DNA from 4 places in the Paenibacillus sp. FSL H8-0332 genome. Region 4 is predicted to be linked to each of the others. Evidence: riboswitches for the same ligand, from Rfam matches in the RefSeq annotation. Region 4 holds a riboswitch; each other region holds the start of a gene.

Region 1 (3,112 bases), 960 kb from region 4:
GACCACCAGGCCGTATTTCACGGATTGCTGGCGGGATTCCACGTTCTTGGCCAGCTGGCGCGCTGCCTCACGCAGTCCGTCCGCCTCAGTCCGCAGCAGGCTTGCGAGGCTGTGCAGACGATGCTGCTGTACCCCCGCGTGTCCGGCGTACAGGCCGCTGCCGGTGACCTGGCCGCTAACATAAATACTGCCGGTAGCTATAATTGTGGATTGGCGTATATCTCCATAGACGTACACATTACCCAGGGCTTCGATACGTACAGGTCCTTCCAGATCTCCCGGTACAATGACGTCGCCTGCAAACATAACATCGCCCGCAGTATCCGCCGTCTCCCTGGTCAGCAGACGGACCGGAGGGAAATCACATATCCGGACGCTGCCGTTTCCTCCGCAGATGCGGGGTCTGCCGGTATGCCGGGCCACGATATTACCACAGGGGAGGAGCTTGGCATGGTTACCGGCAGCGAAGTAGATATCCTGCGGCGGGGGAGGGGGCAGGACTCTGCCGTCTGTGTCGAAGCCGGGAATGCCCTCTTCCGGCGGCAGTTTGCGGGCGAAGACTTCGCCTGCGAAGGTAAAGGGGGCTCCCGGGAAACGGAGATACTCCAAGGGTTCCGCAGGCTTCTGATCCGGGGCTCCCTGTCCCTGAAACATCCGGTTCCCCTCTAGTGTATGCTCAGGCAGCAGGAATTCCAGCCGTGCTTCCTTGCCGGGCAGCGGGGCTCTTCCTTCAGCGATGCATACGGGAAGATATGTAGGGTTCTCCAGCTCCGCGTACAGGGCGGGAATGTTCAGGTTGCGCAGAATAAAACGGTTGTCCAGTGAGGCGATAATCTGTTCTATAGTGAGCGTGGACAGCAGCATCGCCGGGTTGGGCTGGGCACGGACGACCGCCTCGAAAGCAGCGGGACAGTTGACCAGATTCCAGGCGTACTTCTCTGCACGGTATAGAGTGAAGTGGACCTTGAGCTTGTCAGGCGATACGGTAATTTCGTATTGCGGCTTCTCGCAGATCTCCCAGGTGATATAATCCGCCTTCGTCACCTCGGTTGGTTCTGTAACGGTCTTCCAGTTGATCTTCAGGACAACAGGGTGGATCGCAGAAATCCGGGCGGGAGCGCCTCCGGGCAGCGGAGGCGTAATGAATATCTGGTTGTCCTGCACGAGGATAATTCCATTCTTATCTCCATGTGTCCCGTCAGAAGCTCGGCCCTCCACAGAGAATGAATCCAGGAGCCCTTTACGTTCGAGCATCAGGGACTCTACGAATTCATATCGGCTTGGTTCGATATAATGCTGCGGCATGGTTGTAACCTCACTTTTTCGTATGATCAATGGCAATTCGTACAGAAAAAGAACATCATCAAGCCCGGGAGGACTTCCCGTGAACAGCCGGCTTAAGTGGTCTCTATTGGCAGCCTGGCGACCTTAAACGCGGGATTTGGCGTTCTTAGGCCCATGGCTTTGCGTCCTGCCCTTTCGGGAAGTTTGCCTTTAGAAATAGATCAATGATATACATCCTGTAGAGGTGGTTATTTGTAGTCGACTGTAATCGACAAAAAGAGTCATAAATAGTTCTTGCGTGGCATTAACTTCTGCAAACAAGCTTAATTCTAGTACTTAAAGAGCTATTTTTCAACTATATTATGCCTATTTATCAAAAAACTCGAAATATGCAGCTCTATTTCGACAAAAAAACTGGTTTCCCAGCGCTTACATCTTATGGAAGCCATGAGAACAAGAAAAGGGGGAACTGTCCTCTGCGCCCGGCAGGTGGAAAAAGAAAAAAGCAGCGGACGGCCAAATGTTCACGGCAGCGACGACCAAGCTTTGTGTTTTTGTGTAATGTATATGTTAGATATGTAAATAAACACAAACATTCAGTATATTATTTCGTAATAAAACCGAAGACATCCCAAATTCATTGTAATATAATCTAACTCATACCAAGGAAACGCGAATTAATGTTAACTAAAATAACATTAATGGAGATAGCGACATCAGGAGAGGAGCATAAATCATGCAGATTGCAGCAACACCTTACATCTGGCCTTATGACGGGGCAGTTGACCCGGCGAAGACAGCGCTGATGATTATCGACATGCAGACGGATTTTTGCGGCAAGGGCGGTTACGTCGAGAGAATGGGTTATGACCTCTCATTAACGGCAAGAGCGATTCAGCCCATTCAGCGGCTGCTGGCACGTATCCGGGACATCGAAGGGTTCACCGTGATCCATACCCGCGAGGGGCATAAGCCGGATCTGTCGGATCTGCCGGCGAACAAAAGGTGGCGCAGCCGCCAGATCGGGGCCGAGATCGGCTCCGAAGGACCGGCGGGACGAATCCTCGTGCGGGGGGAGCGCGGCTGGCAGATCATTGAGGAGCTGGCGCCTGCCCACGGAGAGTACATTATAGACAAGCCGGGCAAAGGCAGCTTTTATGCAACGGACCTGGACCTGATCCTGAAGAATAAAGGAATTACCCATCTGATTCTGACCGGTATTACTACCGATGTCTGTGTACACACCACGATGCGGGAGGCCAATGACCGCGGGTACGAGTGTCTGATCCTTGCGGATTGCACGGGAGCAACGGATGAAGCGAATCACCTGGCGGCGCTGAGTATGGTTCAAATGCAGGGCGGGGTGTTCGGCAGTGTAAGTGATTCACAAGCGGTGCTGCGTGCGCTGGAGCAATACTAAATCATTCATAAACGGGGGAATAACCATGTGGAACAAGTCCAGAACGAAAGCGCTGATGCTGTTAACCTCGCTAATGCTGCTCCTGACTGCCTGCGGTAACCATACGGAAGCCGGGAAGGCCGAAGGCCAGGGAGCGGAAGGCTCGGGCGAGCTGAAAAAGGTGGTGCTCCGGCTGAAGTGGATTCACCAGGCGCAGTTTGCCGGCTTTTATACCGCAGTGGAAAAAGGCTTCTATAAAGAAGCGGGGCTGGATGTTGAGATCCGTCCGGGGGGCTCGGATTTCCCGGCTGTGCAGATGGTAGCTTCCGGCAGTGAGGAGTTCGGAGTTACCGGTGCTGACCAGGTCGTTATCGCCAGAGAGAAAGGCGTCCCGGTCAAAGCGTTGTCCGCGATCTACCGCAAAACCCC
Region 2 (3,112 bases), 3.3 Mb from region 4:
ATTCCGGAAAATGCTCTTTGATTGGAGCCAGTGCCTTGGCCCCATAATCTCCTGAGAGATCAGTGAAATGATCGAGTCCGCTGTTCATGTTCTTGTTCACGCTTTGGCCTCCTGATAGTAAGTTGGAAAAGGTGTGTGAAAACGGCTTCCTTACGTAAGATCCAGTGTACGGTGGGCCGTAGGAGGCATCTCATCTCGGTCAGTCAACAGCTCAATGACAGCTGCCTTGTTAAGGGCTACAGCTTCGCGGATTGCCGCTTCGAACTCTTCCTGCGTCTCACAGCGAAAGCCGGCTGCACCCAGAGATTCGGCGAATTTCACGGCATCCATCGGAACCTCGAAGATCGTACCGTCAATCCGGCCGGTAGTTTTCTCCATGCCCTTGAGCGCCATATCCAGCTGCATATTGTTCACCACGATGAAAATCACCGGAATGTCCTGGCAAACGGCGGTGTTTATTTCAGCTCCGAGCATCATAAAACAGCCGTCCCCGGTAATACAGAAGACAGTCTCCCCGGGTGAGGCGGTCTTGGCGCCGATCGCCATGCCAATTGAATTGCCCATGCAGGCAAAGTAGGCATCGAATATGAAGCTGCCGGGCCTGCGCACATTGAACCATTTCACAGCATTGAAGCCATGGCTGCCGTCATCTACAAACACGCTGCTGTTGTACGGAATCAGATCGCTCATCGTGCTCAATACCGAAGCCAGAGAGAGCCCGTCCAGCACGGGCAGCTCGTCATTGTAATCATTGGAGATTGTGATTTCATGCTTGGTAACCGCAGAGGAGTCCAGCTTCTGGAGATACAGCGCCAGGTTGTCCCGCAAATCCCCGCCGACAGCGATGGTGGATGAGGACAGTATTTTGCCGACAAAGGTTGGATCTACATCGAACTGGATCAGCTGCTGGGGATGATTCTCCAGCTTGAGGTTGCAGATGGTCATATCGCTGAGACGGGAGCCCAGAACAATGAACAGGTCGCTATTGTTCAGTAATTCATCCCCGTGCGAGGAGCCGCCAACGCCGACAGGACCGTGATAGAGCGGGTGATCATAAGCTATGGCGCCTTTGCCGCCTGGAGAGGTGACTACAGGAATGTTGAAGGTTTCGGCCAGCTGGACCAGTTCCTGATGGGCCCCCGAGCGGTTGACGCCTTTACCGGCAATGATCAGAGGTCGGGCGGATTCATTGATCGCCGAAATAACCCGTTCATAGTTTTGGTAGCTGACCAGCCCTTCGCGTTCCGGCAGAACAATCCGGCATTCCGCGAGCCGCTCTGTCTGCACATCAAACGGAATGCAGAGATGGACCGGACCTTTTTTGTCACCGAGGGCGATGGATAGGGCATGGTTGAAAATCGTGCTGAAGTGATCGCCGCGTTCAACAAGCTTGCTGAAGAGGGTGGCCGGCCGGAACATATCCGCCAAATCAGCCAGATAGGAAGAGGAATCCTGACATTGGGGAATGCCCAGCTCCTTGATGGACTGGTGGCCAGTGATAAAGAGGACGGGAAGATTATTGGCCTTGGCATGCGCTGCTGCGGTGAGCAGGTTCGTTCCGCCCGGACCGGAGGTGCCGAAGGCTACCCCGAGGCTGCCGGTCTTCAGAGCATAACCGCTGGCTGCGAAGCCGGAGCTGGATTCGTGCCGGCCGGGAATAAACTGTATGCCATAGTCAACCATTTTCAAAGCGATGGGGCAAATAGACTTGCCAATGATTCCAAAAGAATGTGTCACTCCTAGATTACGTAATGCTTCCGCCATATAATCTGCAACTGTCTTCAGAACATCCACCCCGCAAGTTGTTATTTGTATACGTCAGCAATAGAAAACCTGTACTCAAAAATAGGAGCACAGGCCTGTTGCACGAATCACCATAATCAAACGCGAAACCTAAGGCGTTCACAGTTTTTCAGCAACCTGGCTGTCATGATCCCACTTCAGAAATGAGACTGTAGATCCATGGCTTTGCGTCATTCCCTTTCGGTGAATTTTGCCGGTATGCGGTTATAAATTAAGCAAAGGAGAATTTTCCTTTACAATATATTCCTTGCTCCTCTTTTGTCAATAACCCTTGTGAGAAGAAGCTCGGAATTTAGCGAATATTCAGGAGTAAAAATCGCTAGATATTTGGATTTTCAAACTTTTGAAAATGGTTGTCTCTGGAAGACTAAAGTCTTAAAATGCAAATGAATATTAAGGGCTATAATTTTGTAAAGTGAGCACAAAGCCTCATTGCATCCCGGGTTCGCTGCAAAACGTTATGATTTTATGAGAAATACAGGATTGAAATATCTGTTAATAGGTCTTAAGTATTGGCATGCTGGAGAGTCTGCTACTAGTTAAGCTATGGTACTAGAACATTTAAAGTAAAGAAGTGCAAAACAGGATTCTTCGTGTTATGCACAATTTCAACAATTTGTGAATATTACATAACATTCTTTGTTTTGCCCAAAAAAAGAGACACCTCCCGCAGAAAATTCCGCAGGCGTGTCTCTTTGTGCCGAGGCTAAAATTTGAAAATATGAATCGTTTTTTGCAGATTGAAGACTGCGGAGGTCATCTTCTCTGTCTCCTCAGCTACGGATTGCAGCGCGTGAATCTGTTCGTTCATCGCTGCGGATACCTCTTCGGTCCCTGCGGCGGTCTCCTGGGTGATGGCTGAGATATTCTCGATCGCCCCGGAGATCTTGAGCGCGCTCTCCAGCATAAGATCACTCTCTGCGGAGAAGGAGGCGATCTGCTCGGTTATGTATTGGACGCTATGTACAATTTGAGCAAAGATATTGGCCGTCTCCGTTATCATCTCATTCTGTACCTGGACTACCTCTTCGTTGATGGCGATGTTATCAATGGCCTGCTTGATATCCGCTTCAATGCTGCGTACCAGCCCGAACACCTCTTTGGTTGAAGCGGTGGATTCCTCGGCCAGTTTGCGCACCTCCTGGGCAACGACAGCGAAGCCACGGCCATGCTCGCCTGCACGGGCGGCTTCAATGGAGGCATTGAGTGACAGAAGGTTGGTCTGTTCAGCAATTTCGGTAATCGTCTTGGTAATCATCGTAATGCCGCGCGCGTTCTGCGACAGGGCTTCGATCGTATCCGCCACCTT
Region 3 (3,112 bases), 580 kb from region 4:
AGAGCGTCATGTTCTTGAAGTATTCTCCAAGCAAGCCATTCTGAGCAGGCTTATTCTCCGTCTCACCGGAGGTTGGGACCGGCTTCTGGATCGGCGCAACGGTTGGTGTCGGAATTGGCATTGGTGTTGCGGTTGGTGTCGGCGTTACTGTTGGCGTCGGTGTTGGGGTTGCGGTTGCTGTAGGCGTCGGCGTTGCGGTTGGCTTAGGAGCCGCCGCCGGAGCAGACCAGGCCTTATATTGGTCACGGGTTAGTGTGTAGCTGTCATTCATGAAATTCTTGATCGTCGCCGTGCTGTTATTCTCATAGAGCATCTTGCCCCAGTTCATCATGAACACATAATTCTGCTGGGTCAGCTTCAGCTTCGAGATGTTCGGCATTTCGCCGTTCTCGCCGATGCCGATCGGTTTGCCGCCAGCCAGGCTGGTCAGATCATCATGATATTTATTCGAGTAGTCGTTATTATATATATCTGCTGCCAGCACATCCACTCTGTCCGCGCCCGGATAGGTCCGTGCATAGGGATCAGAGTTGGCATTCGGCGCATTCGGGTTCCATACCCAAATCAGATTATTTAACTGATGAACGTTCACGAACCGGTCATACATAATATTCCATAGTGCAGTGAAGTTGTCTTTCTTGCCCCACCAGAACCAGCCGCCGTTCATTTCATGGTACGGTCTCCAGAGGATCGGAACCTTAGCATCCCGCAGGCTTTTCAGAGAGACAGCTACTTTATCCAGATCAGTGATCAGCGCATTATACTCTGTAGTGCCGGGGGTTACGTATTTGTTGAATTGCGCTTGGGTGATTGACTTCTGCACATTGGACCATTCGTGCTTGGTGCCCGGCAGGTTCTGGTGGAAGGTCATGGCGACAATTCCGCCCGCTCTGGACCAGTTCGTCGCACTCCAGACGATGTTTTTGCGTTGTGCAGCTACTCCGCTCTCACTCTGTCCACCGATGGCTCCAAGCTCATAACCATGTAGTGCTGCGTATTGTCCGCTTGTTCCCTTCAGCTTGTTGCTCAGCTCATCAGGACTCTCGAAATAGTCATGCTGGCCTGTAATGATTCCATTTCCCGAGATATCATACAGATTGTTCAGCAGCTTGACCGCCTCAGGGGAGGCATTAGGGTTCACTGGCCCTCCTTCCGAGGAGGCAGCCTTGACGGTGGAAGGGGCGATTCCCAGTCCCACGGGTACAGCAGACAATACCACGGCCAGCGACAACACAGCGCAGAACAAACGAGACTTACGGTAAGTTTTCACAATATTCTCTTCCTTTCGGTAGCCAGGCTGCCACTCTTGCGAAGGCCCTATAGCTTTGCGTCCCTATCTTTCGATTAGGTTTGCCATTGTCGTTTTGGAAGGATCAATCCCTCTTACCTTAAGTATCGTCTCTATGCAAATTTAATGTATAGTAATGTCGAAATTATCCCAAAAAATAGTTCTTAATGCCTGATTTGAAATTGTAACATTTGGTTAAATAGATAAGTTAGACCTACGAAATGAACTGATGTAGAGCTATATCCTCCCAGTCCAGAGTAATACGAATGTTATCCTCCTCTACGAGCTCCGACCCCGTCTGCACCTCAATGAACTCCACATCGGTAAGAGCAAGAATGGCATGCTTGGTTCCTTCCGGTATCCGCACCACATCTCCCGCCTTCACCGTATGCATCTTCTCATTGATGACAATGCTGGCTTCTCCGCTGATGAAGGTCCAGATTTCACTGCGTTTGTGATGCAGCTGATAGCTGATATTTTTACCTTCATTGATGAAAATCCGCTTGGTCAGCACCTCGTTGCCCTCGTCATATTTCACATAGTCAATCACCTTGTAGTGACCCCAGCGGCGCTCCTCGTACATCGGTCTTTGTTCAAAAGACTTCAGCACTTCCTTGATCCGCGGACTCTCAGTCTTGTGCGTCACCAGAATGCCGTCCGGGCTGGCGGCGATAATCAGATCCTTCGCCCCGATTACCGTAATCGGAATATCCAGCTCGTTAATGAGGCAGGTGCCCTCGGAGTCAGCGGTCACAAAGCCTTTGCCGACATGGTTGCTGGTCATTTCCTCGGTCAGGGTGTTCCAGGTACCCAGGTCCTTCCAGAATCCGGCGTATGGCTGTACGACGATGTTCTCCTCTTTCTCCACCACTTCGTAATCAAAGCTGATCGAGGACAGTAGCTTATACTGCTTCTGCAGCTCTTCGTAATTCAGCGGCAGCCCTTTGCGCTGCAGGATATCCAGCAGGTAACCCAGACGGAAGGCGAACACTCCGCAGTTCCAGAGCGCGCCCTGGCTGATCAGCTCCTCGGCCTGCACGCGGTCCGGCTTCTCCTGGAAGTGGCTGACCTGCAGGTAACCATTGGCTCCCGCATCGGCGCCCGTTGGAATGATGTAGCCGTATTTCTCCGAAGCATGCTCGGGAACTACGCCCATCAGCGCCAGGTTCGCCCCGCTCACCAGCATGGTGTTCTCCAGCTGCAGCACCGTTTCGAAAAAGGAGGATTCCACGTATGGGTCCACCGGCAGAATCGCCACGGTCTCGCTTGGGGACACCCCCGCGATGGAATACAGATAGGCCGCCGTCAGCGCAATGGCCGGGAAGGTATCCCGCCGCTCCGGCTCCACGATGATCGGCACCTCGCTGCCGAGCTGGCTCTGGATCATCTCCACCTGGCTGCGTCCGGTCGCCAGATAAGAGGACCCTGCCATGCCGTTCTCCTCCAGCTGTCTCCATACCCGTTGTACCATCGATTCCGGTTCACCTGCCGGGCTTTCCAGTACCTTCAGAAATTGCTTAGAGCGTGAATCATTGGACAACGGCCAGAGCCGCTTGCCGGAGCCGCCTGATAGAAGTACTAGTTTCATAGTGAACCCTCCATATCGTATTGTTATTGGGTATTTCTTGTTGCGGAGCTGTGAGTTAAAATCCCGCCTGTTATGAGGGTCGCTGCAAGTAATTTTGGGCTTACGGCCGCTGTTGTATTTGGATTTCCTGATTAGAACCGCTCCTCGCGGTAGAAATCCAAATACAAAGGCGGACGCTAACGCTCCTACAGCTCCAAAATTCCTCTCCGCTCCATTTCATAACAGGCTGTGCTTTT
Region 4 (3,112 bases):
GTGTCGGTGTCGGCTTCACGGTCGGCGTTGGTGTCGGCTTCACGGTAGGTGTTGGCTTTGGAGTTGGAGTGCACACAGGTGTCGGGCTAGGTTTTACTGTTGGTGTCGGCTTCACGGTAGGTGTTGGCTTTGGAGTTGGAGTGCACACAGGTGTCGGGCTAGGTTTTACTGTTGGTGTAGGTTTCACTGTAGGTGTAGGCGTTACCGTCGGTGTTGGCTTCACGGTTGGTGTTGGTGTTGCCGTCGGTGTTGGCTTCACGGTTGGTGTTGGTGTTACCGTCGGCGTTGGCTTCACGGTTGGTGTTGGTGTAGCCGTTGGTGTCGGTGATGGACTAGGTGTCGGCGTTGCGGTCGGCGTCGGACTCGGCGGCGGCCCCTCTCCTTCGTACAATCCCAGGTGCATCTCTACCCCGCCGCTAAAAGATTTTGCAATCAGGGTTCCGTACAGCTCTGCTCCTTTATAATGAACATCCGCTCTAGGTGCGAGGATCGTCCCGAAGAATGAGGTATATTCGATATTCACCTCAGAGGCTTCGTAAAAGTTGAACAATACTTGACTGGCTCTGCCGTTACTCATTGAAAAGCTCGGCACATTGACTGTAGACCCGCTTATATTAATAATCAGCGTAGCGTTCTGGGCAATGTTGAATTCGATATAGTTGGTCTTCGCCAGTGTCGAAGCATCCAAATGAACTACATTGAAACGATCCGGTGCACTTATCTTGAGCTGTCCATAATGATTATCGCCAATCTCATTCGTGTCGGCCAAAGCCCCATACTCTGTGGAACGGGAGATCAGCATCTGCTGCTCGGCTGCAAAATCAATCGGGCTGGCATTTTTCTTCCCGCCTTTGATGTTGACACCAGGCTCATTGGCTGTAAAGCTATCCCCAAATACCACATTCCCATAGATCTCTCCACTGCCTGAATGTACAAAATTCTTACCGGCCACAAGTACATCCGTCGGCGCAGCACCACTGTATGCTCTGGCTACTCCGTAACCTCCGGAGAGGGTAATGTTCCCTGCCGCTGCCAGGCGGCCCTCAATCTGATCATTGGCTTGTTTAAAATCCCCGAGGATAAAAGCATTAAAATTCCCTGCGACACCCAAAACCGGTGTTGGCGTATACGGCACCCCTGAAGCTGCTCTAACATCCGTCCCCCACGTAAAGGCACTGGATAAGGTCAATAGGCCCGCCATAATGATGGCGGCTGTTTTACGCACTCTTTTCTTCAATAGTCCACACCTCCTAGTTACTATTCTATGAATCTGTCACGAGACTATAACAACAAAAAAGACCGCCAAGAAGGGTTAGCTTCACGGCGGCCGGACGACCCTAGCCTCAACTTTTGAGACAGTAGATTCCTGACTTTGCGTCCCGTTCTTTCGATACGGTTTGCGTTTGTACATGATTTCGATATGAAATTATAATTTGCTTATGTAAATTCATTGTTGAGTCTATGACATTTGTTACTTTTGTACTAATTTCAGTTTATCCGCTCTCCCACCCTATTGTCAATCCACTCCCAGTATATTTTTTGAAATTATTTTTTACGATGGTTCCTCATTGATCCCTTGTACCATAAGGGTTAAGGGACGAGTCTCTTTTTTATCTAGTGACGAAAAAAGTCGAGAAATCAGAGGATTGGCTGTAGCCGTTTGTCTCTCTTTTCTATAATACTATCAATTTATATCATTAAAATTTGATACATTCGTCCTATTTTATCGCCCTCAGCCCACCTCTACTCATCATCTGCTCCTGTTCAATGCAATTTTACCTATTTATGGGCATCTCAGCTCGAAAAAAAAGTGCCGCCCATAGGGACGACACCTGCAAATAGAATTCATATATTTTGAATAAAAATGTCGCCTAGGCAGACCCGAACAGCTGAACCCAGCCAATCATCGATACCCAGAGCGGAACACTTAGAATGATCCCGAATACTAAACCACGGCGGAGACTTCCTTCATGACTCATTGCCATTCTCCTTTGAGCTGAAATTTTTTAATCCTCTATCTTTAATGTTTCAATTTTAATATAAAATAATTCATTCTATTTTATTGTGAAAAATGTCACATTATTAGGATTAGTTTATAAAACCCATTGATTATTTTTTGAAGGATGAGTTACAATGCGAATATACGTTCTCTTTGAGGGGTTGAGAAGGATGCAAAGAGCAGAGAGCCAGGACAACCTGCTGGTCAAATCCTATATTTTGCTGCCGCTTATTCTATCCGCCTTCGAGCGCGATGCTTCTGCTATATCCTCAGAGCTGCGCACGCCTGCGCCTTATCTGGAGGTGATCCAGACGGCCGTCCATGCCGCTTCTGCCGATCTGCGGGAGGTCCGTGCCGGGATGCGCGCCCGTGGTCTGAAGGTCTATGAACAGCAGCGGCTGGAGGCAGGCGTTGAAGCCAAATTCATCTGTAGGGGTTATCACGAGCGGATGCTGCTGCTGGATGATGTGATTGCCGCCCAGGCCACTCTGCATATGCGCAGATATCTGGGTATGGAGAAGATGAAGCAGCGCTAACAAAAGAAGCCTGCCGCAAGCGGCAGACTTCTACATCAAATGATCGCCCGGATGCGGCTACATTAATAACGTCCAATACCCCAACGTGCCGCATATAACCACTACAGCTACCGGGTACAGGATTCTCCGGCTTACCTGATCCCTGAACGCAAGAAACAAACAAAGCATACAAAGCCATGCAATTAGAAGGCTTCCCATCTATTATGCATACGCTCCTTCCCGGCATTCCTGCCCCTCTCCAGCGGTAACCGCCTCAGAGCACAACTATCCTTATATATAGGAAGATTTCCCGCCGAATATCCCAATTATACCAGCCGGCAGCCAATCTGGAGCAATTTTTCTTCAAAATGTCGTCAGGAAATTCACAATTCCTCTTCCAGCACAGGATATTCCCAGAACCCCAGGCGTCCCTTAGCAGATATAGGATGTACCAGTGGAACAACCTTTTCCAGCTTCCAGGCATACCTTCCCTCGGCATAATTGCCGAATACATATTCATTGCCACCCGGCCAGCCCTGCTGCGCAAGCTCCGGCGTCACCTCACAGCAATCCGCAATGCGGCTGACTGCAATGATCT

What was found. Region 4 has a riboswitch for cyclic di-GMP ahead of NST43_RS00805 (choice-of-anchor A family protein). Riboswitches for the same ligand answer to the same signal wherever they lie in the genome.
Region 1: it holds a riboswitch for cyclic di-GMP, as region 4 does, so the genes downstream of both, NST43_RS29445 (flagellar assembly protein A) here and NST43_RS00805 (choice-of-anchor A family protein) in region 4, are expected to answer to the same signal.
Region 2: it holds a riboswitch for cyclic di-GMP, as region 4 does, so the genes downstream of both, NST43_RS19370 (thiamine pyrophosphate-binding protein) here and NST43_RS00805 (choice-of-anchor A family protein) in region 4, are expected to answer to the same signal.
Region 3: it holds a riboswitch for cyclic di-GMP, as region 4 does, so the genes downstream of both, NST43_RS03300 (PA14 domain-containing protein) here and NST43_RS00805 (choice-of-anchor A family protein) in region 4, are expected to answer to the same signal.

The regions. Positions count from the first base shown of each region.
Region 1 is NZ_CP150145.1:6,766,108-6,769,219, reverse strand. It holds gene NST43_RS29445 (flagellar assembly protein A) at 1-1,335, opposite strand, end outside; cyclic di-GMP riboswitch class I at 1,411-1,503, opposite strand; gene NST43_RS29440 (hypothetical protein) at 1,732-1,866, shown strand; gene NST43_RS29435 (isochorismatase family cysteine hydrolase) at 2,021-2,704, shown strand; gene NST43_RS29430 (ABC transporter substrate-binding protein) at 2,730-3,112, shown strand, end outside.
Region 2 is NZ_CP150145.1:4,466,755-4,469,866, reverse strand. It holds gene NST43_RS19375 (carboxymuconolactone decarboxylase family protein) at 1-100, opposite strand, end outside; gene NST43_RS19370 (thiamine pyrophosphate-binding protein) at 151-1,794, opposite strand; cyclic di-GMP riboswitch class I at 1,912-2,008, opposite strand; gene NST43_RS19365 (methyl-accepting chemotaxis protein) at 2,510-3,112, opposite strand, start outside.
Region 3 is NZ_CP150145.1:767,824-770,935, reverse strand. It holds gene NST43_RS03300 (PA14 domain-containing protein) at 1-1,270, opposite strand, end outside; cyclic di-GMP riboswitch class I at 1,285-1,365, opposite strand; gene NST43_RS03295 (sugar phosphate nucleotidyltransferase) at 1,503-2,876, opposite strand.
Region 4 is NZ_CP150145.1:186,195-189,306, reverse strand. It holds gene NST43_RS00805 (choice-of-anchor A family protein) at 1-1,237, opposite strand, end outside; cyclic di-GMP riboswitch class I at 1,320-1,412, opposite strand; gene NST43_RS00800 (hypothetical protein) at 2,170-2,535, shown strand; gene NST43_RS00795 (ASCH domain-containing protein) at 2,898-3,112, opposite strand, start outside.